DNA from 3 places in the Paenibacillus sp. J53TS2 genome. Region 2 is predicted to be linked to each of the others. Evidence: riboswitches for the same ligand, from Rfam matches in the RefSeq annotation. Region 2 holds a riboswitch; each other region holds the start of a gene.

What was found. Region 2 has a riboswitch for cyclic di-AMP ahead of ehuB (ectoine/hydroxyectoine ABC transporter substrate-binding protein EhuB). Riboswitches for the same ligand answer to the same signal wherever they lie in the genome.
Region 1: another riboswitch for cyclic di-AMP. It lies ahead of KJS42_RS14995 (hypothetical protein); the one in region 2 lies ahead of ehuB (ectoine/hydroxyectoine ABC transporter substrate-binding protein EhuB).
Region 3: another riboswitch for cyclic di-AMP. It lies ahead of KJS42_RS13525 (APC family permease); the one in region 2 lies ahead of ehuB (ectoine/hydroxyectoine ABC transporter substrate-binding protein EhuB).

The regions. Positions count from the first base shown of each region.
Region 1 is NZ_BOSK01000006.1:172,726-182,683, forward strand. It holds gene KJS42_RS14960 (glycoside hydrolase family 43 protein) at 86-1,015, shown strand; gene KJS42_RS14965 (DinB family protein) at 1,093-1,797, shown strand; gene KJS42_RS14970 (class I SAM-dependent methyltransferase) at 1,810-2,418, shown strand; gene KJS42_RS14975 (DUF4269 domain-containing protein) at 2,433-3,011, shown strand; gene KJS42_RS14980 (cupin domain-containing protein) at 3,008-3,343, shown strand; gene KJS42_RS14985 (nucleotidyltransferase domain-containing protein) at 3,395-4,180, shown strand; gene KJS42_RS14990 (MBL fold metallo-hydrolase) at 4,204-4,884, opposite strand; cyclic di-AMP (ydaO/yuaA leader) riboswitch at 5,143-5,322, shown strand; cyclic di-AMP (ydaO/yuaA leader) riboswitch at 5,431-5,606, shown strand; gene KJS42_RS14995 (hypothetical protein) at 5,724-6,125, shown strand; gene kdpF (K(+)-transporting ATPase subunit F) at 6,251-6,328, shown strand; gene kdpA (potassium-transporting ATPase subunit KdpA) at 6,360-8,030, shown strand; gene kdpB (potassium-transporting ATPase subunit KdpB) at 8,059-9,958, shown strand, end outside.
Region 2 is NZ_BOSK01000001.1:1,773-11,730, forward strand. It holds gene thpD (ectoine hydroxylase) at 1-262, opposite strand, end outside; gene KJS42_RS00015 (ectoine synthase) at 306-683, opposite strand; gene ectB (diaminobutyrate--2-oxoglutarate transaminase) at 680-1,972, opposite strand; gene ectA (diaminobutyrate acetyltransferase) at 1,986-2,495, opposite strand; gene ehuA (ectoine/hydroxyectoine ABC transporter ATP-binding protein EhuA) at 2,514-3,302, opposite strand; gene ehuD (ectoine/hydroxyectoine ABC transporter permease subunit EhuD) at 3,318-3,980, opposite strand; gene ehuC (ectoine/hydroxyectoine ABC transporter permease subunit EhuC) at 3,984-4,637, opposite strand; gene ehuB (ectoine/hydroxyectoine ABC transporter substrate-binding protein EhuB) at 4,639-5,505, opposite strand; cyclic di-AMP (ydaO/yuaA leader) riboswitch at 5,767-5,908, opposite strand; gene KJS42_RS00050 (MarR family winged helix-turn-helix transcriptional regulator) at 6,068-6,520, shown strand; gene KJS42_RS00055 (hypothetical protein) at 6,601-6,870, opposite strand; gene KJS42_RS00060 (acetate--CoA ligase) at 6,945-8,492, opposite strand; gene KJS42_RS00065 (glycosyltransferase family 4 protein) at 8,727-9,902, opposite strand; gene KJS42_RS00070 (NAD-dependent epimerase/dehydratase family protein) at 9,921-9,958, opposite strand, start outside.
Region 3 is NZ_BOSK01000005.1:252,296-262,253, forward strand. It holds gene KJS42_RS13505 (methyl-accepting chemotaxis protein) at 1-623, shown strand, start outside; gene KJS42_RS13510 (threonine aldolase family protein) at 736-1,851, shown strand; gene KJS42_RS13515 (DsrE family protein) at 1,848-2,192, shown strand; gene KJS42_RS13520 (ArsR/SmtB family transcription factor) at 2,248-2,580, opposite strand; cyclic di-AMP (ydaO/yuaA leader) riboswitch at 2,842-3,017, shown strand; gene KJS42_RS13525 (APC family permease) at 3,176-4,993, shown strand; gene pyk (pyruvate kinase) at 5,050-6,465, shown strand; gene KJS42_RS13535 (PTS fructose transporter subunit IIABC) at 6,511-8,478, opposite strand; gene KJS42_RS13540 (BglG family transcription antiterminator) at 8,620-9,958, opposite strand, start outside.

The sequences.
Region 1 (9,958 bases), on a different contig from region 2:
AACAAGGCTCATGCAGGTATGGAAGCCAGCGGCGGAGAATAAAGCGTTCATATACGTTGATGCAATGAGATGAAGGAGGCACCCCATGAGCGAAGAGCGGAACAACAGATCCGGTAATCCCTTATTTTCGGGCTGGTATGCGGACCCGGAAGCGAGGATTTTTCAGGATCGGTATTGGATTTACCCGACGTATTCGGCACAGTACGAGAAGCAAACGTTTTTTGATGCGTTCTATTCTACGGATTTGACGGAGTGGACGAAGGCGGAGCGCATCCTGAGAATGGAAGACATCCCTTGGGCGAGGTTAGCGTTATGGGCTCCGTCGCCGGTGGAGCGAAATGGGAGATTCTATTATTACTTTGCCGCGAACGATATCCAGAACGACGATGAGCTTGGTGGGATCGGCGTGGCCGTTGCCGACCGGCCGGAAGGGCCGTTTCGAGACGCCCTTGGCAAGCCGTTGATCGATCGGTTTCATTTTGGCGCACAGCCTATCGATCCCCATGTGTTTCTCGATGATGACGGGTGTGCCTATCTCTACTACGGGGGTTGGGGACATTGCAATGTGGTGAAATTGTCCGAGGACATGGTTCATCTGGACACTTTTGCAGATGGAGCCACCTTTAAGGAGATCACCCCGGAGCATTATATTGAAGGACCGTGCATGTTCAAGCGCCGCGATATCTACTATTTCATGTGGTCCGAGGGAGGATGGACCGGGCCGGACTATTCCGTGGCCTATGCCATGTCGGATTCGCCGGTTGGACCGTTCCAGAGGGTTGGGAAGATTCTGCAGCAGGATCCGGAGATCGCCACCGGTGCCGGTCACCATGGATTCCTGCAAATTCCGGGCAGCGACGAGTGGTACATCGTTTATCATCGCCGTCCGCTAAGCGAAACGGATGCGAATCATCGCGTGGTTTGCATGGACCGGATGTTATTTGAAGAGGACGGGCGAATCCAGCCGGTACAAATGACCCATGAAGGAGTTTCGCCCAGACCGCTGCCGAGATAGGATGGATTCTGTCTTTCCTTGAGGCGGGCAGCGACAGCTAGAGGGACGCAAGACGCTTATTTGAAAGGAGAATAAGGATGTTGTTGGCTGAAAGAAAGCAGTGGAATGCCAATCATCAGCGGTTAACCACACTTTTGCAATATCCGAAGGGGCACGAGCAAGCGGTGGCATTGTTTCTTAACCAGCATGCCTGGTTGTATGTCTCGAAGATGGCGGACGCGGGTCTGATGGGCACGATGAACACGCTGGAGGACGAATTGTTGGATGGGATAAGGGAGGAGACCCTTCGCCAGTACCCCGTTAAGGCACCTGACACGAAAAACTCGATTCTTTGGCATTTGTGGCATATCGCCCGTATTGAGGACATGACGATGAACGTGTTGATTGGAGGGCGTGAGCAGATTTTTGAGGAGGGAGATTGGCTTCCCAAGCTGAGAATTTCTTGCACCCATACGGGGAACGGCATGACAGAGGAGGAAGCGGCTGAGCTGAGTGCCGGGATCGACATGGATGCCTTGCTGGACTATCGGATCGAGGTAGGCAGGCGCACCCGGGAGATCGTCCGCAGGATGGAGCCCGCGGAGATGAAGCGCAAGGTGCCAACGGCGGGCATCGAAAAGCTCCGTGCCCAAAGCGCGGTGAAGCCGGAAGCCGAATGGCTATTAGAGTATTGGAGCAAGAAAACGTTGGCCGGATTAATTCTGATGCCCGCAACTCGGCATAACTTTCTGCATTTGAACAAGGCGATTCGCATCAAGCAACGGCTCCAAAAGCAAAGTTAAGGGGGGGATTGGGTGGACAAGCAGAAGTTGGTTCGTATTTTTGATAAGCAGGCCAATCAATATGATCGCCGTACGGAAAATCCGGCCCAAAGCCGCTGGCGTCAGCAGCTACTGAGCCATGCTCGGGGGCATGTTCTGGAGCTGGCGGTTGGGGCAGGAGCGAACTTCCCCTACTATCCGTTAGGCGTGCAGGTCACGGCTGTCGATTTCAGCCCGGCCATGCTGGAGAAAGCCCAGCGCAGGGCCAAGCATTTGCATGTGAACGCAGAATTCGTGTGTACGGATATGGAAAATGCGGACTTTGCCGATCATTCGTTTGATACGGTGGTTTCCACGCTTTCGTTCTGCAGCTATGAACGGCCGCTGGAGCTGATGGGGAAGCTTCGTCGTTGGTGCAAGCCGGGAGGTGAAATTTTGCTGTTGGAGCATGGCATCAGTTCCCGTCTGCTGGTCGCCGCGCTGCAGAAATCGCTGGATCCTCTGTTATACCGGGCTTATGGCTGTCATCATACGCGGGATATCCGGCAATTGGCCGAACAGGCCGGGCTAAACGTCATCGCGGCGGAGAGCTACTGGATGGATATGGTCCAATTGATTCGGGCGAAGCCCGGAACTGCCTAGATTGGAGGCTAGACATGATCCTCGATTTCTTCGACCTTACCTATTTGAGTCAGGGAAATGAGCGTCAGCGACAGGCTTACGAGGCGATGGAAGAACTTCAGATCGTGGGCAAGCTGGCTTGCTATCATCCCGTCTTGGCCGGAACCATTCCGCTGGATATCGATTTGCCCGAAAGCGACTTGGACATCATCTGTGAGGCTTACGACGCCAAGCGGTTTGAGCAGGAACTGGAGCTTCATTTTGGGGCATGCCCGAACTACGCCTGCTCCAGCAAAACCGTCGGCGGCCTCCTGCGAACGGTTGCGAACTTTACGCATCGCGGTTTCGCGTTTGAGGTGTTTGGTCAGCCGAAGCCGGTAACCGAGCAAAACGCATATCAACATATGATTGTTGAACACCGATTGCTAGAGATGGGAGGGCCGGAGGCATGGGATGCCATCCGTAAGCTAAAGGCAGCGGGGCTAAAGACGGAGCCGGCCTTCGGCAGGTTTTTTCGGCTGGAGGGTGACCCATATGAAGCGCTGCTGGCTATGTATGATTGGGAGGACGCGAGACTACATCATTTTATGGAAGAAAGGAACGGAACGAAATGATCAGCAAAGAGAATGCGGAACACTATATTTGGGGTGGGAATTGCGATGGCTGGCGGCTGGTGGATCGGGAGGACTGCAGCATTATTCATGAGAAAATGCCCCCGGATAGCCAGGAAGTCCGGCATTTCCATCAAACGGCGGAGCAATTTTTCTTTGTCTTGTCCGGCTGCCTGCATATTGAAATTGCCGGGACCGAGCATGAGCTTCATTCCCATGAGGGAATCGAACTTCCGCCGAACACCCCGCATCAGGCCATGAACCGATCGGACGAAGCGGTGGAATTTCTCGTTATTTCACGCCCAAATACGCGGGGCGACCGAGTATTAGCTTAAATGAAAGGGACCGGCAATAAGTCGGTTTCAAGAGAAGGAAGGGAATAAGGAATGTACGCACATCATGCCAAGTCGATCGAGAAACTAAAGGCCAAGCTCGCCACCCGGGAGGATATTCTGGCCTTACTGGTTTCCGGTTCGATTGCCCACGGATTCGCGAAACCGTCCTCGGATGTAGACGTGATGATCGTGGTATCCGAGGAGGATTATGCCCGGCGGGTAAGCACCGGAGAGACGACGTATTGGGAAAATGAATCGACGGACTATGAGTCCGGTTACGTGGACGGGAAATATATCTCTTGCAGATTCATGAAGCAGGTGGCCGAGAAAGGGAGCGAGCCGGCCCGTTTTGCATTTGAAGGGGCGATCCTCGCTTTTTCAAACATCGCGGGAGTGGAGGAATTGCTGGCAGATATCGTTCGCTATCCGGCAGAACGTAAGCAGGAGAATATCTCCCGTTTCTTGGCCCAGTTCGAAGCGTGGAAATGGTATTCCGCCGAAGCCTTCAAGCATGACAACCTCTATCTATTGCGACATGCCGTCAATAACTTGGTTTTGTTCGGCGGAAGACTGATCTTAGCGCATAATGAAATGCTGTATCCGTACCATAAGTGGTTTCTTCATGTTCTGGAACAAGCTCCGGATCGGCCCGAAGGCTTCCTGCCGCTGATCGAACGGATGCTGCAGGAACCAACGGCCGAGCATATCGAAGCGTTTTACCAGTCGGTCCGCACGTTCGCCGATTGGGGTGAGGATGGACGAAGCTGGCCCTCGCGATTCATGGAAGACAGCGAATTAAATTGGCTGGGTGGATTTACGCCGGTAGGCGATATTTAACCGGTTGGCCGGGACTGCTATGCTTAATTCCCCGCAGCGATTTCCTTCAGCCGTTCCTTGATCGCCCCGGTACATACGCCGCCATGGTAGGTAATTACCGTTTCCACATCCAGGGCGGCCAATTTTTCGACCGATAGAAGGGCCTGGGCGTAATCCGGCGTGAACTTCGGATCGGGCGGCAACACCTTGCCGCCGCTCGAGACGAGCACGTCCCCGCTGATCAACGTTTTGCTGGAAGCATGATACAAGCTGATATGATCCGGCGTGTGCCCCGGGGTATGCAATATTTGCAGGCCGCCGCCAAACGGCAGCTCGTCGCCATCGTGAAGCGCCGTATCCACTACGACCGGTTCGGCGGTGATTCCGCTTTTAATCAGCGGAATTTCCCCTGCTAGGTAAGGAATCCCCGTTTCATGGGCCAACACTTCCAATTTCCCCGCCTTCGCCTGGACCAGCTCCGGCAAGCTACCGATATGATCCCTGTCTTGATGCGTGATGATCACATGCGTCAACTGTTCCAGGGAGAACCCTCCTTGCTCCAACCCTTTGCGAATCACGTCCAATTGACCGGGAACCCCGGTGTCAACGAGGACGAGATGATCGGTCCCCCATAACAGAACCGCATGGACCGGCATCTGGTTCCCATTCGGCAAGTTCAGGTTTAGCGGCAGCGGCATCAGGCCGGATGCGTTCGTTTGTTTCATGTAATCTCCTCCTCGTTGTTCAAGCTTAGTTTATCTGCGCAAAATCGTAGCAAAGAAAGGGGCGGAGGACAAGTCCTAGCCGGATTTCAAGTAAGGGTCTGCGGTAGAGGTAATCGTAGAGAAAGACGTTTTTTATCCCTTGAAAACGCTAAAAATGACGAAATTATAAGGTTTTTTATCTCAAATTTGCATTCGGTCCAGCTTTACAAAGAACAAGCGCAAGCGTAATATTCGACTCATGAAATGATTCTAATAAAACAATCTGTATCGCTTAATTTCCGATCAGGAAAACGGGGGACCCAATGATCGCTGCCGATGTGAGAGTCGGCGGAACGGTCCGGGGTGAATCTCCTGCGGCAAGCCTATGCCGCAGGAGTAGGGCGACTCTCACCGCCCGAATCCGACAGCTAACCTCGTCAGCGTAGGGAGAGAGGATGATGGACTTGTCATGGCGAGCCACAGGGATATCCTCTGTGGTTTTCTTATGCCTATTCATGAAAGGGAAGAAAGCGTTACATTGACAATATAGAAGAAAATTAACAATCTGTTTGCATCACACTGAATCCTTCCGATGCGAAGGAACGGGGGACCCATACGGGCGGAGCGCAGGTCGCGCTTACCGCCTATGGGGCGAATCCTGGCGATAGTTGCGTATCGCGAGGTAGGGCGTCTCTCGCGCCCGAGCCCGTCAGCTAACCTCGTAAGTGCAAACGAGAGAGGAAACCTTATGGCGCGATTCCTAAAGCATAGAATACATTCATGCTGGAAGCCCGCGAAGATTCCCTCTTCCCAGGCTTCTTTTTTGATGCCTAATTTCTGAATCAGGAGGAATACAAGAAGTGGGCACTTTTGAATACGCGCTGGTGACGCATACGAATCCATTGGCGGTAGATTTCATCAGAACGATGAAGTACCGCGAAATCCCGTTTGCACTGATGGTCAACAATGATAGAAGCCGCCAGGAGGCGATAGACCGTGGGATAGAGCACGTCATTCTAGTGGATACTACTAAACGCAAAAACAAGGTCGTACCTGATATCCCCATCGGGACGGTGTATATCTTCGAAGAATCTCTGACACTAACCTGCCGATATTTGCAATTCTGCCGTCCATGGACGTCGAAGCCGATTTATGTCATTACGCAAAAGATGCATCCTGGCGCGGTTTATAAAAAGCTTGGCGCTAATTATGTGATTTATACGAAGGGAAAAGACGTATCGTTTATTCTGCACAATGAGTAAAGGAGGATCCGATCGACGATGATGGACATTTTCATGATCGGCTTAATTATCGTTATGGTTTGCATGATGGCAGGTCTGGCAACTTGGGCTTCCAAAGCGATTTCGGAGGGTGGAGATCAGTGATGATGTGGGGACTTGGCATCTTAATCGTGGCGGTTTTTGTTTATTTGGGGTATGCGCTGCTGAACCCGGAGAAGTTTTAACATTTGCCTTTCGGAGGGATAAGACGTGACTATCTACAGTTGGATTGCCATACTCGTTACTTTGGGCCTTGCGGTAATCGTCGCCAGACCGGCCGGTCTATACTTGGCCAAAGCGTTTGACTATGAAAAGAACGGTCTGGACCGGTGGTTCGGACCTGTTGAAAGAGTAATATTCCATGCCAGCGGCATCCGTCAGGAGAATCAGTCCTGGAAGAAGTATGCTTTATCCGCGGTGCTGAGTAATTTGGCGATGATGCTGATCGTCTATCTGATTTTTCGGCTGCAAGGGTTCCTGCCGCTGAATCCGAGCGGGGTTTCAAACATGGAGCCGACGCTCGCCTTCAATACGGTGATTGCCTTCATGACCAATACGGATCTGCAGCATTACAGCGGGGAAAGCGGACTGTCTTACCTTTCGCAGATGATCGGGATCGTATTCATGATGTTCACTTCGACGGCGACCGGCGTCGCCGCGGCGATGGCATTTATTCGCGGCTTGGCCGGCAAACCGATCGGCAATTTCTTCGTGGATCTGGTTCGTGCGATCACCCGGGTTCTGCTGCCGGTATCGTTCATTTCGGCTTTAATATTCGTAGCGTTGGGCGTACCGCAAACTATGGCATCAACGGCGATCGCCCATACCCTTCAGGGGACAGAGCAACCTATCGCCCGGGGGCCGATTGCCTCGTTCTTGTCGATTAAGCAGTTCGGCAACAACGGCGGCGGATTCGTGGGCGTGAACTCGGCCCATCCGTTTGAAAATCCGGGGGGATTCAGCAATATGCTGCAAATCCTATTGATGATGCTGATCGGGACTTCCCTTCCTTTCGCTTATGGGAAAATGGTCGGGAATGCCAAACAAGGCCGGGTGTTGTTCGTATCGATGCTGATGATGTTCATCGTCATGCTTGGCGTATTGCTTTCGGCCGAAAGCGCCGGCAATCCGGCATTCAACGCCCTTGGCATCGCGCATGGCCAAGGCAGCATGGAGGGCAAGGAGGTTCGTTTTGGCCTAGCCCAGTCGGCCTTGTTCGCGACGGTCACAACCGCGACGGAGACGGGAGCGGTCAATACGATGCACGATACGCTGACGCCGATCGGCGGGCTGGTTCCGCTGGCGAACATGATGCTGAATACGGTCTTCGGCGGAGCGGGCGTCGGAATCATGAACGTGTTGATGTATGCGATGATTGCGGTGTTCTTGTCCGGTCTGATGGTTGGGCGCACGCCGGAATTTCTCGGCAAGAAGCTCGAAGGCAAAGAGATGAAGCTGATCGCCGTTAATTTGCTGGTTACCCCGTTCCTGATACTGGCACCCACCGCTCTGGCTTTGTTGGCTTACCCGGATACGATATCCAATTCCGGTTTCCACGGCTTAACGCAAGCGATGTATGAATTTACTTCGTCCGCGAACAACAACGGCTCGGGTTTCGAAGGGCTTGGCGATAATACGCCGTTCTGGAACATCGCCACGGGCGTCGTGATGTTCTTGGGCCGCTATTTCTCGATCGTCGTCTTGCTGGCGGTGGCGGGCTCCTTGGCCGCCAAGAAATCGGTACCCGTCACGAGCGGCACGTTCCGTACGGATACGGCTCTGTTCGGCGGCGTCTTTCTCATCATTGTGATCCTCGTCGGCGCGTTGACTTACTTCCCGGCTCTCGTATTGGGGCCGATCGCCGAGCATCTGACTTTACTGCCATAGGTTGAAAGAAAGAAGGAGTGGAACGGACATGCGTAACAAGAAAACGATGTTATCTCGCACGATCGTCAGTCATGCGGTCAAGGAATCGTTTATGAAGCTGGATCCAAGGCTGATGGTCCGTAACCCGATCATGTTCGTGGTCGAACTCGGATTTCTCATCACGTTGATATTGATATTTGTGCCCGATGCCTTCGGTGGCGGGGTGTCGCGCGGGTTCAATTTGACGGTATCGCTGATTTTGCTCGTGACCGTGCTGTTCGCGAATTTCGCGGAGGCTCTCGCGGAGGGGCGCGGCAAGGCACAAGCGGATTCGCTTAAACAAACGAAGAAAGAAATCACGGCCAATAAACTCGTGGGCCAGCAAGTGAAGCAAGTTCCTTCGACCGAGCTGCGCAAAGGAGATCTCGTCATCGTTTCCCAAAGCGAAATGATTCCGGGGGACGGCGAAGTGGTGGAGGGACTGGCTTCTGTCGACGAGTCGGCCATCACCGGCGAATCGGCGCCGGTGATCAAGGAGGCCGGCGGAGACTTCAGTTCCGTAACCGGCGGCACGAAGGTGATCAGCGACCAAATCAAGGTGAGGATCTCCAGTGACCCCGGCGAGTCCTTCCTCGACCGGATGATCTCGTTGGTCGAAGGGGCGAAACGCCAAAAGACGCCGAACGAAATCGCATTGAATACCGTTTTGATTAGCTTGACCTTGATCTTCTTGATCGTGGTGGTCACGCTGCCGTTCTTTGGGAATTACCTGGGTATCCGGATCGAAGTCCCCATATTGATCGCCTTGCTGGTTTGCTTGATACCAACGACCATCGGCGGCTTGCTGTCGGCCATCGGGATTGCGGGAATGGATCGCGTAACGCAATTCAACGTCCTGGCGATGTCCGGGAAAGCCGTCGAAGCGGCCGGGGACATCAATACGATTATATTGGATAAAACCGGGACGATCACGTACGGGAACCGGATGGCCAGCGAATTTGTGCCGGTTGGCGGGGCAGGCCTGGCGGATGTCTCCGCCTGGGCGGCGATCAGTTCCGTCAAGGATGATACGCCGGAGGGGCGTTCGGTGTTGGAGTTGATGAGAAAACAAGGCTTGGGTTATGACGCTGCCCTTGCGGACGGCGGGGAATTCATTGATTTCAAAGCGGAAACCCGGATGAGCGGCATCGATTTGAGGGACGGCCGGAAGGTACGGAAAGGGGCGGTGGATGCCGTCAAGAAATGGGTCATCGCCCAAGGCGGGCAAATCCCCGACGATCTAGATCTAAACAGCGATGCGATTGCGACGGCGGGGGGCACTCCATTAGCGGTAGCGGTCGATCACTTCGTCTACGGTCTGATTTATTTGAAGGATACCGTGAAACCCGGGATGCGGGAGCGGTTCGAACAGATGCGGGAGATGGGGATTAAAACGATCATGTGCACGGGCGATAACCCGCTTACGGCAGCGACGATCGCGCGGGAGGCCGGCGTGGACGGCTATATCGCGGAGAGCAAGCCGGAGGATAAGATCGCTGTCATCCGTAAGGAGCAAGCCGAAGGAAAGCTTGTGGCGATGACGGGCGACGGGACGAACGATGCCCCGGCGCTGGCCCAAGCGGATGTCGGAATCGCCATGAACAGCGGCACCGTAGCCGCGAAGGAAGCAGCCAATATGGTCGATCTGGACTCCGACCCGTCGAAGATCATCGAGGTCGTGTCGATCGGCAAACAGCTGCTGATGACCCGCGGCGCCTTAACCACGTTCAGCATCGCCAATGACGTTGCCAAGTATTTTGCGATTATCCCGGCCATGTTTATGCTGGCGATCCCCGAGATGGGGGTTCTCAATGTCATGCGGCTGGGTTCTCCCGATTCGGCGATCATTTCGGCGTTGATTTTTAATGCGATCATTATTCCGCTGTTGATCCCGCTCGCCATGAAAGGGA
Region 2 (9,958 bases):
GCTGCTTCTTCGACGCTTCTTTCAACCGACGCGCTTCTTTTTGATACCCACTCAATTCTTCTTCAGCAAAAAAACGTTCTAAGAACAGGTACCCGTTCTTCTGGTAAAACTCCACCTGTTCCTTACTTATAGGGCTTTTAGAGCTCCATTCGGAGTAAACCACCGGGTCCTGCCGGGGCAGCCATTGTGGCTCCGCATGAATTCGAGAAGGATAAACATCCTTGATCAAGTCAAGATCGACAGAGAGATTTGTACCGCTCATTTCACTTCATCCTTTCGAAATAAAATAGTGTATGTCGCACGTGCTACAGCAATGGGTAAGTCCCTTCTTCATCGTGCACTTCCCGTCCCGTAAGCGGCGGATTAAACACGCAGATCACTCGCAATTGCGAACGGGCCCGCAAGTAATGCTTTTCATGGCCATTCAGCGCATACATCATGCCCGGTGAAATCGGATAGGTTTCCCCCCCAATGACCTCGATTTCCCCTTCCCCCTCGATGCAGTAAACCGCCTCAACATGATTTTTATACCAAATGAATGTCTCGGTACCTTCTTTGATCAAGGTATCATTTAAAGAAAATCCCATGTTATCTTTGGCCAGAAGCAGCCTCCGGGAGTTCCAAGTTTCCGTATCCACGTCGTCAATCGTCCCCAGAATGTTGCTCAGATGTTTCACGATCATGAAGATCCCTCCTCAACTGCTAATTGGTTCAAGCAATGTTCTAGTATTTCGAGACCTTGTTCAAGAGTCGAATTTTCAATCGTTAGCGGAGGCATTAATTTAGCCACTTCGCTGCATGGACCCGAGGTTTCCAGAATCAACCCCGATTCAAAAGCTAATTCGGATAATCTCTCCGCCAAGCCTGGCTTCTCAAAGGCAATCCCTTGAATCATCCCCTTTCCGCGAAGCTTGCCATTCAGAGCAGGCTGCTGCTCGATCATCCGTTGCAAGGAGGATTCGATGCGGTTTGCCTTGCTTTCTATTTCCTTATGAAATTCTTGAGTTTTCCAGAAATCCAGTGCTTCTGCAGCCCCGACAAATCCGAGGTTGTTCCCGCGGAAAGTCCCATTGTGTTCACCCGGTTGCCAAGCATCCAGATCCGGTTTGATCAAAGTTAGTGCAAGCGGTAAACCAAACCCACCGATGGATTTTGACAAACAAATGATGTCTGGAACGACCCCGGACGGTTCAAAACTAAAGAAAGGTCCCGTTCGGCCGCAGCCCATCTGAATATCATCGAGGATCAATAGAATGCCTTTCTTATGACAAAGACGTTCCAGCTTTTGAAGCCAGTCGTCTGAAGCAACATTCAAACCACCTTCACCTTGCACGGCCTCCACAATAACAGCTGCAGGCAACGGCACTCCGCTTCCCGGATCATCAAGCAGCTTTTCCATATAGTGAATCGTATCGACATCTTCACCGAAATACCCGTCATAAGGCATGAAGACGGAGTGAGGCAAATCGATTCCCGCCCCTTTACGCTTAAATGCATTCCCCGTGACAGCAAGCGAACCTAACGTCATCCCATGAAAGGCATTGGTAAAGCTGATTACGGTGGAGCGGCCTGTCACTTTACGAGCGATTTTCAACGCACTTTCAACAGCATTCGTCCCGGTTGGCCCCGGAAACATCACTTTGTATTGCCACCCGCGCGGCTTCAATATAACCTCATCAAATGTGCTTAAAAATTGTTCTTTGGCATGGGTCGCCATATCCAAACTATGGGTCACGCCGTCCTCAAGTAAGTAAGCGATCAGCTTATCGCGGATCTTTCGATTGTTATGTCCGTAATTCAGAGCACCTGCACCTGCAAAAAAATCGATATATTCGCGTTCTTTTGTATCCCAAAGCTTGGCATTCTGCGCCTTGTGAAATACCGTTCTGAAGTTTCGGCAATAGCTTCGGACCTCTGATTCAAGCTGTTCGAACACGTTCATACTCGGTGTTTCAAGAGTTTGGGTCTGCATCTCATACCTCCGTTTATAGTTGATGTATAAAAGGACCAATTCGGTAAAGAGGTTCATCCTCATGATGAAGCTCTTCTGGAAACATTTCCGCCTTGTAACCGGATGTAATTTCGACCGGTGCAGCATGTTCCTTGGCTACCCCTGTAAACAAACGGGTCGAAGCCAGATTGCTTCGGGAGATCGTAGCTTCCAGATAAGTAACCGGTGGTGCCCCATTCCCCGACAGCAGGAAGGAAAGCATACGCTTGCCGATCCCCTGTTTTCGATGACTACCCGCTACCGCAACCTGCCATACGAACAACGTATCCGACCGAAGCGGCGAGCGGAAAGCGGACAGGAAGCCGACAAGACTTGATCCTTCCTCCGCAACCACGCAAGTTTCTCGAAAATAATCGCATAAAACCAAGTAGCCATAAGCGGAATTCAGATCAAGCGTTTGGCAGTTGCGAATCAATTCATAAACCCTTTTCGCATCGCTGGGAACCGGTTTGCGAAATATAAGACTTCGTAGCGTGTTTTTCATGCAGTTCACCTACCCTATTCAAGCCATAGAATACACTGCGGACCGAAAACGCTTTAAGAACAATTGCAGCCGTTCAGTTTGTGGATATTCAAAAATAGCCTCTGGCAGTCCTTCCTCGACAATGTTCCCGTCCGCGCAGAAAAGCACGCGATCCGCGATTTCTTTCGCAAAATCCATCTCATGAGTGATGAGCATCATCGCCATCTCCCCTTCTTCGGCAATTTCCCGGATAACCTCTAACACTTCGCCGACCAGCTCGGGATCCAGTGCCGAGGTCACCTCATCAAACACCATCACTTTGGGACGCATGACGAGAGCTCGGGCAATTGCCACACGTTGTTTTTGTCCGCCCGACAATTGAGCCGGATAATCCGCCAGTTTTTCATCCAAACCTACCTTGCGGAGCATCTCAATAGCGCGTTCTTCGGCTTCTTCCTTTGACAGCTTCAGCACTCTCCTTGGAGCTTCAGTCACGTTCTGCAGTACCGTCCGGTGTGGAAAAAGATTAAAGTGTTGAAATACCATACCTACATTTCCACGCATCTCATGTAAATGCTTCTCATTTGCCCGTACGAAACGACCTTTCTTGGACATATGCCATAAATGGACGCCATCTATTTCAATCGTACCGGTCGTCGGCTCCTCTAAAGTCATCAGCATACGTCCCATCGTTGTTTTGCCGGAACCGCTTGGACCGATGACGGCCACCTTTTCGCCTGCCTCGATATTCAAATCGATACCTGTAAGCACCTGACGGTCACCGTAGGTTTTCGTAACGCCGGTATATTTCACCATCGGTAAAGTCATGATGATTCCTCCCCCTTACTTCCCCCTTTGGAGATTCATGCGCAATTCCAATCGCCGGATCAACAGCGAGGATGGATAGCTGATAGCCAGGAACAATACGCCGACCAGCGTGTACGGTTCAAATACCCGGAAGGATTCCGAAACGATATTTTTAGCGGTCAGTAACAATTCAACCATCGTGATTGCGGACAAGATTGGGGTTTCCTTAAACATCACAATCAAATAATTACCGAGGACCGGAATGATCGGTGGGATCGCTTGCGGAAGAATGACCGAACGCCAGGTATCCGCCTTGGAATAGTTCAGTGCGACAGCCGCTTCCCATTGCCCCCTGGGGACGGCATCAATTCCGGATCGATAAACCTCGGATAAATACGTGCTGTAGTGCAACCCCAATCCCAAGATACCGGCATAGAAAGCCGGTAAAGAAATACTAGCTAGGATCGGCAAACTGTAGTAAAGAAAGAATACCTGCACCAGCAGTGGCGTATTTCGAATAAAGCCGTTGAATCCCTTAGCCGCTAACCGTAGCCAGGCATATCTTGAGCGTATAGCGAAGGCTAGCAATAACCCCCCGATTACCGCGGTCAAAAAGCCCAAAAGTGTTGCTACGACGGTCATTCTCAATGCAACCAAAAGTTCTGGAAGGATTTCGAAGGCATAATTCCAATCCCACATCCGTCACATCCTCCCTTCGGACCATTTGCGTTCCCACACCTTAATGCCGAAGGAGACCATCGAAGCAATCGCCAAATACATGAGCAATAGCAGGAGCAATATCTCCGAAGTCCAGGAAATGTAGTTATTCCGGAGAACCATGGCCTGGTAAGTGAGATCCGCCATGGTAATGAAGTAAACCAGAGAAGTCGATTTAATCAGTTCAACAAGCAAATTACCAAAGGGAGGGAGCATTCTTAAAGCCGCTTGAGGCAAAATAATATGACTCATTCTTTGCCATGGCGTCATGTTTAAAGCAATGGTTGCTTCCCATTGTCCCTTGGGTATCGCCAAGACAGCGCTGCGTACAACCTCGGAGCCGTAAGCTCCAAAATTCAATCCTACCGCTAGCACGGCCGCAAGCAACTTCGGGAGTTCCAGACCAGCGAAAGGCAATGCAAAATATAACCAGAAGAGTTGAACAAGCAGAGACGTTCCTCGAAAAACCTCCACGTAAACCGAGGATATCCAGCGAATGAGGCGCCATCGAGATAAGCACATTAGACCGGAGACGAAGGCGGCAAGGACCGCCAGTATCGTCGCCAGCAAGGCGACAGTGACAGTGATTTTTGCCCCCTCAAGCAAAGTGGGGATAAAATCGATCCAAGATTCCGGCATACTATACTCCGCAAAGCTCGGCTGCCGTCATATCCCCGGGCATTTCCTGCTCCGTAAATCCGAATTGCTGTAAAATCTCCAACAGTTCGCCCGACTCCTTCATTTTGGCTAATTCAGCATTATAGGCGTCTTGAAACTCTTTGTCCGCGAGACGGAACGCTGTAGCGCCGTATCCCCGCACGCTTTGGCCGTCAATAACCGGTTGTGAAAAATCGGCAACCCTTTCGATTTTGTCATCTCCAGCCGATTCAAGCATGGCTTGCAGCGAAGGCCCCGTCATCGTAATCGCCTCTACGCGTCCAGATTGAAGGGCGCTGATTGCGGATGCCTGGTCCGGAACTTGAATAATCCGATCATCCGGCACGCCTGAGTTTTGCAGATAGCCGATTTCCACCGCGCCTGTCATAACAGCAACACGAGCCTTCTCATGACTCGCAATGTCCTCATAGCTGCCTAGGTTAAGAGGATTCCCTTGTTTTACGGCAATCGCTTCGCCGATGCTATACTCCGGGTTAGCAAATAACACGGCCTCGCACCGTTCCGGATTGACAAACATTCCGGCGGTGATTAGATCAAATCGGTTGGCCTGTAAACCGGCGATCAAGGAGCCGAATTCGGTTAACTCGCCCTTCATCTCGTTAATTCCCAGCCGTTTGAGGATCACCCGGGCAATTTCTACCGCTTCACCGGTAAGCTCCCCGTTGGCATCTTTGTAGGCATAGGGCTTCTCATTCGCGAAACCAACCGTGATAGAGCCTTTTCGGATCGCTTCAGCCAACGTTCCTTTAGTCCCGGTATCGCCGTTCGCACCACTCTTCCCGGAATTTGCGGTAGTTCCCGAATTACAAGCGGCTAGCGAAACCGCCATAAGCAATGATATAAGCAACCATGACACTTTTCTCAACCCTACTCACAGCCTTTCATTCTTATTTTTTTCATAGGTTTAGTAGGTTTAAAATCAAGATTTATTCCACATGCGAAGCCCCCTCCTTCTTTTTTTCAAACTGGAGCTCAAAAAAAGAGACCCCTCGCTTGGGAGAAAGCATAGCTCCGCCAGCAGGGGTCCGCACAAAAAAATAGAAAACGGCCCTTAAAAAGGGCCATGGAAGTTTTCGTGAAGTTACTTGAAACTAGACCCATCCACTGCTGACGAGGTTAGCTGACGGACTCGGGTAAGATGGTACCCTACAATCGTTAAAGAATGATTCGCCCCAAAAAAACTGGTTCCCCCGCTTTCCAGTCATGAACTGGAAACTAAGCGTGTGTTTATCGTAAAGGCTATTTCCAGCAATGTCAACCCATTATCTGTAATTTTTACATTTTAAATTTCAGATGATCATTATTGTGGGGGAATAACGAAATGAACGAGCCAAAAACTTGCATCTTGCAAACATTTGATGCTATAAATGAAGCAAGAGGTGAGTTCACAAATGGAGAATCCACGTGAGTTGTTCCAAATCATGACCCGTCGTTTCGGGCTACTAAACCGGAATTGCTGCACCGTAGGCGGCTGCGACATCTCCTTGGTTCAAAGTCATATCTTATATGAGATCGACCATCGCCATAAGCCGTCCATGCAACAGATCGCCGACGCACTCGGTACGGATATTACGACGTTTAGCCGTCAGATCCAATCTCTAACGAAGCTGAACCTGGTAGAGAAAACGACCGACCCCGACGATCGCCGAGTCCAAACCTTATCACTGACTACCGAAGGCAAGTTCATCGCTACGACCATAGATACGCAGATGAATGAATATCTGGATGAGGTCTTTTCCTATATGAGCGAGTTTGAAAAAGAATCCGTCCTCCGTTCCGTTAAGCTATTTAACGATGCCATGGCCAAGTCCAGTAAGTGCTGCGCTCCGGTCACCGGTTGCTAATGTACCAACAAACAAAAGCCGGCTTGCGATTCACACCTTACCGTGAATTCGCCGCCGGCTTTTCGCCATTCGTCAAATATTCATGAATTCAATTGGTTCTCCGCTTCCGCCAATGCCGCCTGATCTTCGGCCAAATCCTCTTTAGCTCGCTCCATCGGCTCGGGATTCATTCGGCCATCAGCTTGGGCGATGGCGTTCTCCGCTTTTTCGATAGCGTTGCGGGCGCCCTCCACCGTTTCTTCACTAGGATGCGATTGAGCCTGGGTTACCGCACGATGCGCTTTTTTGACCGACTGCTGCGCGAGTGAGATGGGGTTTTGCGATTGCATGCTGGAAAACGGGTTTTCCATGTTCAGCCTCCTCTAGCGATAATGCTCTTAGGATGCGAAGAAAAGGCTGAAATCATGCACGACGCTAAGCCATATCATCTTTGCCGAAAAGCCTGTTCCTCCCTCTCACGTAGCTCCACACGGCGGATTTTCCCTGTGTTGGTTTTCGGCAAATCATCGATAAATTCAATTTGACGCGGATATTTGTAGGGCGCGGTCCATGTTTTAACATGGGCTTGCAGTTCTTTTACCAATTCAGCGCTGCCCCGGACACCTTCCTTCAGCACTACAAAGGCTTTGACGATATGACCGCGCAGTTCGTCCGGACTCGATACCGCCGCACATTCCTTCACGGCCGCGTGCTTCATCAACGCCTCTTCCACTTCGAACGGGCCGATCGTATAACCGGAGCTAATAATAATGTCATCCCCGCGTCCCTCGTACCAGAAATACCCTTCCTCGTCTTTTTGTGCCCGATCCCCAGTCACAAAATAAGAGCCGCGAACATTCAGCTCCCTCCGTTCGGGATCCAAATAATACGCTTTGAACAAGGCGGGCATGTCGACATGAACCGCAATATTCCCTACGACTCCGGTTGGCAGAAGCAAACCTTCCTCGTCAACGATTTCCACTACGCCCGGTGAAATGGCTTTGCCCATCGAGCCGAGCCGTATCGGGGTGTCATTCAGGTTTCCGATCAAAAGAGTACTTTCCGTTTGACCATAACCGTCACGGATCGTGATATCAAACACATTTTTGAACTTGCGGATCACTTCCTGGTTTAACGGTTCCCCAGCTGAAACGGCGCTGCGTAGACCGGACAAATCGTAATGCTCGAGTCCATCGGTCTTTGACATGATCCTATACTCCGTTGGTGTACAGCATAATACCCGGATGCCGTATTGTTGAATGAGCTTCAAATACCGCCCCGCTTGGAAAGAACCATGATACACGAATCCCGTCACACCGTTCCCCAGAACCGACAGAAACGGGCTCCAAATCCACTTTTGCCAGCCCGGTGCCGCCGTTGCCCATACGGTATCGTCGTCCCGGATATCCAGCCAGGATCTCGTAATACGTAAATGCGCATACCCCCACCCATGACTGTGCATGACGCCTTTCGGATTTCCTGTCGTTCCGGAAGTATAGGCCAACACAGCCATATCATCGCGATGCGTCTTGACGGCTTCAAAAGTATCCGGCTGCCCATCCATCAGGGCTTCGATCGGGGTCCAGCCGTTCGAGTGCGTGTCCTTCTGTGCGTCGGAACCTACTAATAAGCGGAAGGCGAGCGACGGCAAGTCATCGCCAATCTTATCGACCTCCGCCGTCACGCCATGCCATACGACTACTGCACGCGCCTCAGAATGACGCAGACGGTAAGCCAGGTCCTTCGCCCGCAGCATTTCCGAAGATGGAATGATCGTCACTCCCAACTTCAAGCAAGCCAGGTAGATCGCATAGGCCATAATATGTCGGGGCATCATTACCAACACGCGGTCACCTGGCTGCAATCCCAATTCACTTAATCCGCCGGCTAAACGGTTGGCCATAGCCACCAACTTTCCATACGTAATTTCCTCGTACTCCCCTTGTTCACTGAGCCATTTTAGTGCGATTTTTTCAGGATCATGACGTTCCATTTCCGCGGTAACATTGTAGTATTCGGGAGCGATCCACTGTTCATATGGTTTCAAATTACCAATCCCCTTCAAAACTCACCGTATCGAGTTCTATTTATATGAGAAACTCATCTATGGAACTCATTATACCACGTAATAGTACCAGGTTCTAAAATCAGCCTTATCCAAGTGTGCCAATAAATTGACAATCCTCATCATGGGCAAAAAAAAGCCCGTGTAGACACGGGTTATACCTTATTGGCTATTGGTTTTGTTCGCGGCTTCATTGATTCGTTTCCGTTTAAGCGTCCCTGCTCGTCGCAGCTCGCGTTCCAGTATGGCCTGGCGGTACAGCTCCAACAGCTGGCGGCTGGGTTCATCCCAGCCCAACTGGCTAGCCTCCGCCCGGGCCGCGGCACCCATCCGGCGCAGCCGCTCGCCGTCTTGCAGCGGCTGCGCCGCCCTTACGAGCCCGTCCGCTGCGCCGGGCTCGTACAGGAAGCCGGTCGTCCCTTCGGCGACCTGCTCCCGGGTGGGCGCGCTGGCGGCGGCGATCACGGGCAAGCCCGAGGCCATCGCCTCCAGCAGCACCAGCCCCAGCGTTTCCGTGGCCGACGGAAACGCAAACACATCGCTCGAGGCATACGCCTCCGCGAGCTCTGTCCCGTGCAGGAAGCCGGTAAACACGGTGCCCGTACCGGCAAAATAACCTTCCAGCTCAGGGCGATGCGGGCCGTCTCCAACGACGGCTAGCCGGAATCCGCTGGAAGCGGTCAGGAGATCGCGCAGCCGCTCGATCTCCTTCTCCGCCGCCAGGCGGCCGACGTACAGCAGGAGCCGTTTCTCCGGCTCCCCGCCGGACAGCCGCAGGCGCATGGTTTTGCTGCGTCGATGCGGGCCGAACAGCTCCGGATCGACGCCCCGCTTCCATAGCCTCACGTTCCGAAACCGCCGCGCTTCAAGCTCCCCCCGCACGGCCTCCGACGTGCAGAGGTTCAGGTCTGCGCGGTTATGCAGCAGACGCAGATAGCCCCATAACGCCGGCTTCAGCCAAGGCAACTTATAGAAATCGGCGTATTGCGGAACGTGGGTATGATAGGAAGCAACAAGGGGATAGCGGCGTCCGAACCAGACGCCGGCGGCGCCTAACATCGCCGGATTCACCACATGAACCACATCCGGCGAGAACGCGCGCAACAGCTTGCCCACCTTGCGCCCAGGCAGCGAAAGGGGAAGATTGGGGTAAAGGAAGAAGCGAAACGACGGGATGCCGTAAATTTGTGCCCCCGCAAAAGCCCCGACACCTTGGTCGGGTGCGATAACGATCACTTCATGGCCCTGCCGTGTTAGCCAACGAATGCAGTGCGTTAACCGAGTAACGACCCCGTTCGTCGACGGAAAAAACGTCTCCGTCACCATCGCGATCTTCATAGACGGCTCGCCTCCTTGTTATCCCCACTTTACGCTGGGGAGCACATTATCCTTCA
Region 3 (9,958 bases), on a different contig from region 2:
TTGCCGACTCGTTCGAGGAGACGCAAAGCAAGGTTCATAACTTGACGGGGAGCCTGGCTCGCGTGACGGAAATTACTCGATTGATTAGCGACATCTCCACGCAAACCAATCTGTTATCGCTGAATGCGTCTATCGAAGCTGCACGCGCTGGTGAGGCGGGCCGGGGGTTTGCCGTGGTAGCTGGAGAAATTCGCAAATTAGCGGAACAAACGCAGCATTCTTCACAAGGAATCGACGAGCTGCTGCAGGAGATCGGATTGGAAATGGACGGAGTATCGGCAACTTCGGCCAGAACGGGCGAAGTGCTGGCTCGGCAATCAGAGGTCGTCATGACGACGATGGAGGTTATTCAGGAGATTATCCGTTCCATTCGGGAAATGATGCCGCAGATCGAAGATATCACCGGTTCTGTGGTCACCGTCAACGAGGATAAGAACCGGGTTCTTCTGACCGTGAGCTCGGCTTCTGCCGTAGCAGAACAAAACTCAGCCTCTTCAGAGGAAATCTCCGCCTCGGCCATCGAGTTGAACGGCACCACCCAGGATATTGCCCAGGCGATTAAAGAGCTTGAATCGCTTTCGATTGAAATGATTCAAGAAGTGGAGAAATTTAAATTGGTGTAAAGAAGAGACAAGTCCTACCGGGCGATCATCGATTCCTGCTCCGAATCGAGCTATAATAAGCATGAATTCACAGTTTATGCAGACAGCTTGGAGAGAGGAGCGGCGAAGAACGATGTATGGAAACGAAGGATCATCGGACAAGAAATCGTTAAAGGCGGCTTTCGACCGGACGGTCTATCAAGTGGTGGGCCACGGTAAACGAAATGTGGGGGTGCTGCAGCAGGCTTTTTCCGGGATCGATGGTGAGCTGGACAGCGACATGTACGGTATGGGACCGTCCCTGGAAGCATTCGAAGCAAAAATGGCCGGGGTGTTGGGCAAATCCTCGGCGGTGTTCTTTCCCAGCGGTACGATGGCCCAGCAAATCGCCTTGCGAATCTGGTGCGATCGCAAGGGGACGAAACGCGTAGCCTATCACCCCTTATGCCATTTGGAGATTCATGAGGAAGACGGCTTGAAAGAACTGCACGGGATCGAACCGATTCTTCTGGCGGACAAGGACCGGCTTATTGGATTGGAGGACGTACAGCAACTTGGCGAGGACGTTTCGTGCCTGTTGTTGGAACTGCCCCAGCGCGAGATCGGCGGCCAGTTGCCGCCGTTCGAGGAGCTCGTGGCGATTTCCGAGTTCTGCCGGGAGAAAGACATCAAGCTCCATCTGGACGGAGCCCGGTTGTTCGAAGTTCTTCCCTACTATCAAAAAACCGCGGCGGAAGTGTGCGTCCTGTTCGACAGCGTCTATATCTCCTTCTACAAGGGCATCGGCGGGATCGCCGGAGCGATATTGGCCGGAGAGCCGGAGTTTACAAAGGAATCTAAGGTGTGGAAGAGACGCCACGGCGGTGACCTGATCAGCTTGTATCCGTATTATCTCAGCGCAGATTACTACTATGAGCAGCGCGTTGGGAAAATGGATTTATATTATCGGCAGGCGCAAGAGCTGGCGGGGTGGTATAACCAATGCCATCAGATGAAGACGGTCCCGACCGTCCCGGTTTCGAACATGTTCCACGTCCATGCGGACGTGCCCAAGGACCGGCTGGAGCATACCCTTGTTGAAGTGTACCGGGAAACCGGCGTTGGGTTAACCGCCGTCCTCAAGGAGAAGGCGGATGGAGGCTGTTCCTTCGAGGTGAGTCTCGGAGACCGTTATGGCGAGGTGCCGAAAGACCGGCTACAGTTGACGTTTGAACTGCTCGATCAGAAGCTGAGAGGAGTATCGCTTTGAACCGAAAAGTTATTTTTCTAACGACCGACAGCTTCGGGGACGGTGATCGGGAGCTGGGGGTGCAGCTGTTGGAAACGTTCCTAACATTGTTGAAGCAGCGGGAACAGGAGCAGCTTCCGGCGGCGGTATTTTGCGTAAATCGGGGTGTTCTTGCCCTAACGGAGCAGTCGTTTGCTTCGTTGCACCTGAAGGAGCTGGCGAATCGCGGTGTGCCGGTATTGGCTTGCGGGACCTGCGTTAACTATTACGGCATCCAGGATCAACTCGCAGCTGGCGAGGTGTCCAGTATGGGGCGTTTTATGGAACTGGCTGCGCAATATGAGGTCTTGACGCTGGCTTGATCTCAGCTGAAATCATCAAAGAAACACCGTAAGAAATACGGCATTTGCCGTTTTCTTACGGTGTTTTTTGTTGATCCGGGCTTTGAATTTCCTGTAAGTATTCGTCAAGCCGGTTAAACCGCTCTTCCCACAAGTTTCGGAACGAGGCGATCCACTCGTCCAACTCCTGCAGGGGTTCCGGCCGAAGCCGGTAAATCCGGCGATTCGCAACAGGTTGAACCTCGACGATGCGGGCTTCATTCAGCACCTTGAGATGCTTCGATACCTGCGGCTGCCGGACTTGGAGCCGATCCGCGATTTCTCCTACGGTTAGGGGGCCGTATCGCAGCAGTTCAACCATTTCCAGTCGATGGGGTTCGGCAAGCGCGCTCAAAGTTGCAGTGTTCATCGGTCTCACTTCCTTGTTTCGAGTATAACTTATTTAGCCGCAAATATTCCAGTAGGGGAATATGAATAATTCACGTCACTATCGGCCATCGTCTTATTTCCTCGTAATTTCAAGTCCGTACGAAATAATTAGCGCAGAAGAGCGATGTATACGCTTACCTCGACAATGCGGATCGCATTTCGTTGCCAATCCGCCTTAAACTCATCTTTACACTTTTTAGGGCGGGGAGTATGATTCATCAGTGGTAATTTTTATATGGCAAATACCTGATCGCTGAATTCTTTATTCAGTAAGAAACGGGGGAACCAACCGAAACGGGGCCTTGAGGCTTCGTTTCTGGGGTGAATCGCTTGTTTTGGCCATCCTGGCTATGAGCGTAGGGCTGCTTTCGTGCCCGAATCCGTCAGCTAACTCCGTAAGCGTCCGAAAGAGGGAATTGTCGCGGATATTCGCTTGAGTTTCAAAAAAGCGGCCGCGGGAAGGTCCAACTTTCCTGCGGCCTTTTTGTGTTGTTCTCTGCGGGAATGGGGAGCCTATAGAACCACGAATGGATAGAGACATAGGGCTATTTAGGGGAAGAAGAGAGGAAATCACCATGGTGAACAAAATTAAGCGAGTACTGATCGGCAGACCGATGAAAAGTGCAGAAATTGAAGGGGAGAAACTGAGCAAGCTCAAGGCGTTGGCGGTACTGTCCTCGGACGCGTTATCGTCTGTGGCTTACGGGACGGAACAGATTCTGATCGTCTTGATGGCGGCGGGATTTTCGGCCGTTTGGTATTCCATCCCGATCTCGTTTGCGGTTCTTGGGCTTTTACTTATTCTGATTTTGTCGTATCGGCAAACGATTTTTTCATACCCCGCCGGGGGCGGGGCTTATATCGTGGCGATGGATAACCTTGGGCGATCGACAGGTTTGCTGGCCGGCGGCTCGCTCCTGGTCGATTATGTTCTGACGGTGGCGGTCAGCTCGTCGGCGGGAACGGATGCCATTACATCCGCCTTCCCGGCGCTGCATGATCAACGGGTGTTGATTGCGCTGCTAATGATCACCTTATTAACGCTAATGAATCTTCGAGGGGTAACGGAGTCGGCATCCGTATTGGCTGTTCCGGTATATCTGTTTGTCGCGTCCATCTTTGTTCTGATCCTGTCGGGGTTGTTTAAATATTTGACTGGTGGAATTCACGCGAGCGTGCCCGAGATGGGGACGGCGGTTTCCGATATTAGTCTGTTCCTGCTGCTCAAGGCGTTCAGTTCCGGCTGTTCGGCCTTAACCGGGGTTGAGGCGGTTTCCAACGCCATCCCGAACTTCAAGCAGCCGGCCGAACGTAATGCTGCAGCTACGCTGGTGATGATGGGTGTCATTCTCTGCACCATGTTTATCGGAATCAGTGCGCTGGCCTATTGGTACGGTATCGCTCCTGATCCGAAAGCAACCGTTGTCTCGCAGATAGCCGAGTCGACCTTCGGCCGGGGCGCTTTATACTACGTCATCCAGGCGATTACGGCGCTGATCCTGTTCCTGGCCGCCAATACGGCCTACTCAGCCTTTCCATTGCTGGCGTTTATGCTGGCCAAAGACAAGTACATGCCGCATGCGTTTATGGTGCGCGGGGACCGGCTCGGTTTTTCGAACGGGATTATTTTCCTTGGCGTGGCTTCGGCGTTGCTGGTTCTCGGGTTCCATGGCAACACGGAGAGCTTGATTCCGTTATACGCGGTTGGCGTATTTATTCCGTTCACCTTGTCACAGCTCGGGATGATGATTCGATGGCTGAAGCTGAAGCCGCAAGGATGGGTGTTCCGGTTTGTCATCAACACGATTGGGATGCTGACAACACTGGGGATTACGCTGATCTTCATCATCACTAAATTTTCGCATATATGGGTCGTATTTATCTTCTTACCGCTGGTGATGTTTATCTTTTACCAAATTCATCGTCATTATTTAAATATTGCCGACCAGCTTCGAATCCAGATGGATACGGAAAAACCCTGCATCAAAGGCAGCACCATCGTCGTGCCGGTTGCGGGCGTCACTCGCGTCGTGATGAACTCGTTGAGCTACGCCAAATCGCTGACAAACAACGTTGTTGCCGTGTATGTCGGGTTTGATGACGAAGAAATAGACCGCATGGAGAAGAAGTGGGAGGAATGGAACCCCGGGGTTCGGTTAATCACGCTCCGTTCCAGCTTCCGCAGCATCATCCGGCCCATCATGAAGTTCATCGATACGGTGGAATGGAAAACTGCAGAAACCGACCATATTACCGTCCTGATTCCGCAGTTTATTACCCGGCACTGGTGGCAGAATATTTTGCATAACCAATCGAGCCTTTTGCTTCGGGCCTATTTATTCAATAAAAAGGACATTGTCATTGCAACCGTTCCTTACCATCTGCAAAAATAATTCGTTTCGGCGGCTTGACGCATACTAACCTAAACGTTACCTAAGGAGGTTTCAAGGTGCTGCGGACAAAAATCATTTGCACGTTAGGCCCCGCCTGCGACTCAGTTTCCGTGCTGAAGGAAATGATTCAGGGCGGGATGACGGTCGGCCGACTGAATATGGCCCACGGGGAGCTGGAGGAGCATGTGGCCCGCATTCAACGGGTGCGGCAAGCCGCGCAAGAACTGCATAACTTTGTACCGATTATGATGGATATCAAGGGACCAGAGGTGCGCATCGGGAAATTGCGGGAACCATTCTGCGAGCTGATTGCCGGAGAAGAGATGGTGCTTACAACAGAGCCGCTAGCCGGAGACGCCGCGAAAATCTCGGTCAACTATCCCGAATTGCCCCAGGTTGTGCAAGCAAATGATCGGATCCTGATCGATGACGGGTTGATCGAGCTGCGCGTCATATCGGCCGAGGGGGCGGAAGTCCGTTGTCGCATCGTCAGCGGCGGGAAGCTCAAGCCGAACAAGGGCGTCAATCTGCCTGGGATCAAAACTACGCTGCCTGGCGTGACGGAGCGGGACATTCGGCATATTCATTTTGGCCTGGAGAACGGGGTCGAGATGATCGCCGTATCGTTTGTTCGCAAAGGCGACGATATCCGTGAGATTCGTCGGATTTTGCAGGAGAACAATGGAGGACATGTCCAAATCATCTCCAAAATCGAAAATGAGGAAGGCGTGCAAGATCTGGAGGATATCATCGAGGCTTCGGATGGAATCATGGTGGCGCGCGGCGATCTTGGGGTAGAAATTCCGGTTGAGGAAGTGCCGATGCTGCAGAAAGAAATGATCGATAAGTGTAATCTGGCAGGCAAACCGGTTATCGTCGCCACCCATATGCTGGAGTCGATGCAGGTGAATCCAAGGCCGACGCGCGCGGAAGTCAGTGATGTTTACAACGCCGTGATGCAGGGAGCCGACGTCGTCATGTTGTCTGGCGAGTCTGCCGCAGGGAAATATCCGGTAGAAGCGGTGCGAACCATGGCTGCCGTCGCGCGCAAGGCCGAATCGATGATCGACTATCGGGAAGCATTCAATCGGAGAAGAAAGCTGCACAGCACCAATATCGCGGAGGTGATCAGCCAAGGCGCGGTTAGCGCCTCGCTGGAGCTGAGCGCTAAAGTGATCATCACGTCCACCGAAAGCGGCTTTACTGCCAGGATGGTCTCGAAATATCGACCCGAGGCGCCGATTCTGGCGATTGCCCATCACCCGCATGTCTTGACCAAGTTGATTCTGTTGTCCGGGGTGTACCCTTATTTAGGGGGGCCGGTAACGACAACGGATGAGATGTTAACCTCAGCGATCGACAGCGCCCGCCGAGCGGGTTATGTCCAGGACGGCGACACCGTGGTCTTCTCGGCAGGATTACCGTTAGGCCAGGCGGGAACAACGAATCTGATCCAAATTCAACAGGTATAACAAAAATCCCCCGGACCGCCTTGGCGGCTCGGGGGACTTTCTTTGTTAGTGGACTTGATCCAGGAGCTCATAGGCTTCCTGTTTGGATTTTACTTGCAGCAATTGCTCGCGGAACCCGTCGTCCATTAGCTTGCGGGACAGCATTTGCAGAATCTTTAGGTGCTCATTGCCTTTGTTCTCGGCGGGGACGGCGATCATGAAAATCAGCTTCGCGGGCGAACCGTCCGCGCTGCTCCAATCAACGCCTTCCGGCTTTATCCCGAATACGACCCGGGGTTTTCGCACCGCTGCCGATTTCCCGTGCGGCACCGCGACGTTCATTCCGATTCCGGTGGAACTCTCCTCCTCGCGCTTCAGGATGGCCTGTTTAAACTCAGCCGGGGAGGTCAGTACGCCTTCAACGTTCAGCATGGCGATCATCTCGTCGATGACCCCGTCCCGCGTTGAAGCCGACAGGGAAGGCTCAATTAAATCCAAGCTGATGATATCGGTTAGTTTACTCACCGGGCGATGGACTTCGGAAACCGGCGTGCTCACCGGGCGGACGGCTTCCGGACGCGGTGTTTCTATAGCCGGAGCAGCCTCCTCCACAGCGCTTGCTCCAACCAATTGAGGTTCAACCTGGTCTTTCTTCAGCAGCTTGATCATCAAGGCGGTGACAATGGAGCCAACGATGACGGCTACGAAGAACATGAGGATATTATCGACAGCCCCAAGCACGGCAACGATCGGTCCGCCATGGGCGACACGGTCGCCGACGCCGCCCAGCATGGCGATCACGGAACCGGCCATCGAGCCGACCATGATGCTGGGAATGACGCGCAGCGGATCTTGCGAAGCGAACGGAATCGCCCCTTCGGTAATCCCAAACAGGCCCATCGTAAAGGCGGCCTTCCCCGATTCCCGTTCTGCATCATGGAACTTGCGCTTGAATAAGAACGTGGCCAGACCCAGTCCGATCGGCGGAATACAGATCGCGACGGCGATCGGACCCATGATTTGATAATTGCCCTCCGCGATCATCGCGGAGCCGAACATGAACGCAACCTTGTTGACCGGGCCACCCATGTCGAAGGAGATCATAGCGCCGAGGATCAATGCCAGCAGAATCGAGCTGGCTCCTTGCATGCTGGCAAGCCAGCTCGTCAGCGATTCGAATACCTGAGCGATCGGACCACCGAGCAAGTAAATGAAAGCCAAACCGACGATTAACGAAGAGAGGACCGGGATGATGATAATCGGCATGATCGGATTGATGGCCTTCGGCACCTTCCACTTCTTGATCCATAGCGCGACGTAACCGGCCAGGAAACCGGCGATGATCCCGCCGATGAACCCGGCTCCGGCTTCACTGCCGTAGAAACTGCCGTTTGCGGCGATATAACCGCCAATGATCCCGGGAGCTAAGCCGGGCCGGTCGGCGATACTAAAGGCGATGAACCCGGCTAATACCGGAACCATGAACGTAAAAGAGGCGGCTCCGAGCTTCTCAATCGTCTTCCAGAACGAGTCCTCAGGAATTTGCAGGCCGCCTGGTGTGGGCACGCCACCGATTGAAAGAGCGATGGCGATCAAGAGACCGCCTACGACGATAAACGGAATCATGTACGAAACGCCGCTCATCAAGTGGCGATAGAAGGCATTTTGCTGCTTAGCGCCGGTCTGCTTCGCCGGTGTGCCTTCGCTGCCGCCTTGGCCTTGGTATACCGGTGCTTCGCCGCGAACCATCTGCTTGATCAGCGTTTCCGGATTGCGGATGCCTTCCTGCACGCCAACGGCAATCAGCTTTTTGCCGACGAATCGGCTTTTGTCTACCGATTTGTCGGCGGCGATGATAATGCCGTCCGCTTGGCGGATATCTTCATCGGTGAACTGGTTCTCCACCCCGATCGAGCCCTGAGTCTCGACCTTCATCTCGATGCCTAGCTTGTCGGCGGCTTTTTGTAGATTTTCCGCCGCCATGTACGTATGGGCAATCCCGTTGGGACATGAGGTAATCGCCAATAATTTCATGGATGTTTCCTCCTGTATTCAAAGATCGAAATCGTTTACATCACCCATCTTATCGTAAAAAGAACGGCGGAAAAGAACTTTAGATTACCGCAAGTTCCGGAAAAACCGGATTATATCCTGCATGAGTTGTTTGAAGATGCACTACAAGCTGCCAAGGAGTTCCTCGGGCGTTTCCGCACGCACCATTCGCTCGATCGTCGAGGGTTGTTCGCTAAGGAGGGACAAGCGTTGAAACAGCTTCTTCATCATCTCTTGCTCCTGCGGGGCAAGCGCCAGCATGAACACAATAGACACCTTCTCCTCCTGCCAATCCAGCGGCTCTTCCAGGGTAGCAACGGCAATCCGTGATGTCCGAATCAACTTAGGATCGCCATGCGGGATTGCGATCCCGCCGCCGATGGTCGTGGACGAGAGCCGCTCCCGCAGTAACGCCTGATGTGCATAATCCTGTTCGACGAACCCCTGCTCTGCCAGCCGATTGGCCAACAGCTCGATCAATTCAAATCGATGGTTGATCGCAAGTCGCGGAAAGACGAGCGAGGGCTGAGTATACGAACTTATAATCGAACCGGCGTGATCGGTATGACCGGATTCATGATCGAGCTTGCCGATGAAGTCGGTAATCTTCTGCACTTCGCCGGCCTCCAGCAACGGGGACACCGTGATGGAGGGGGTGTTCACATGTTCCAGCGGAATCGTGGAGATGATAAAGTCGACCGTATGGTTCGCCAAATACCCAACAAGGTCCGCCTTCCGAACGGAATCCAGTACTTGCAGCTCGGGAAATTTTCGCTCCAACTTGGAGCGAAGAATTTGTGACATGCCTACCCCCATGTGACAGACGGTCACGACCGTTTTCATTTCTTCGGCGGGTTGGCTGAGTCGCTCCACCGCGGCTTGGAAATGCAGTGTCAGATAAGCCGCTTCCTCTTCGGGAATGGCAAAGGGATACCCTACGCTTAACTCCTTTGTTGCAGAAATGACCATGTCGAACATGTATGGATACATTTTCTTAATGTCCTGCAGCATCGGGTTCGAGACGGTGAGTCCATAGCTTAACCGATTCAACGTGGAATATAAATGAATACGCAGCCCTTCCATCAAGACTTCATCCTTGCCAAAATCCACCCAGGTTAAGGCGGACATTTTCCGGATTAACGTTTCCGCCAAACCGCGGGCTTCGGCCGTTTCCGCCGCCGGGTCCGTTCCGGGCTCCGCCGTTTCGATCCGCGCCCGGGAGCGGATTTTCCCTCCGAGAATATGGGCGGTCAAATAAGCCGCCTCGTCCTCCGGAAACCGTACGGCAAAGAGGCGCTCCAGTTTTCGGATAAAAACTCCGATCCTGCGGAATTCCGGTTTCTCACGGACAATGATCTTCTCCTGTTCAGAGAACTTAATCGGCTGCTTCAGCTTCGTCCGTCGAATCATTAGCAGCGTATGGATCAGCAAATTGTCCAACGCCTCGTCCGTAAACGCAAGC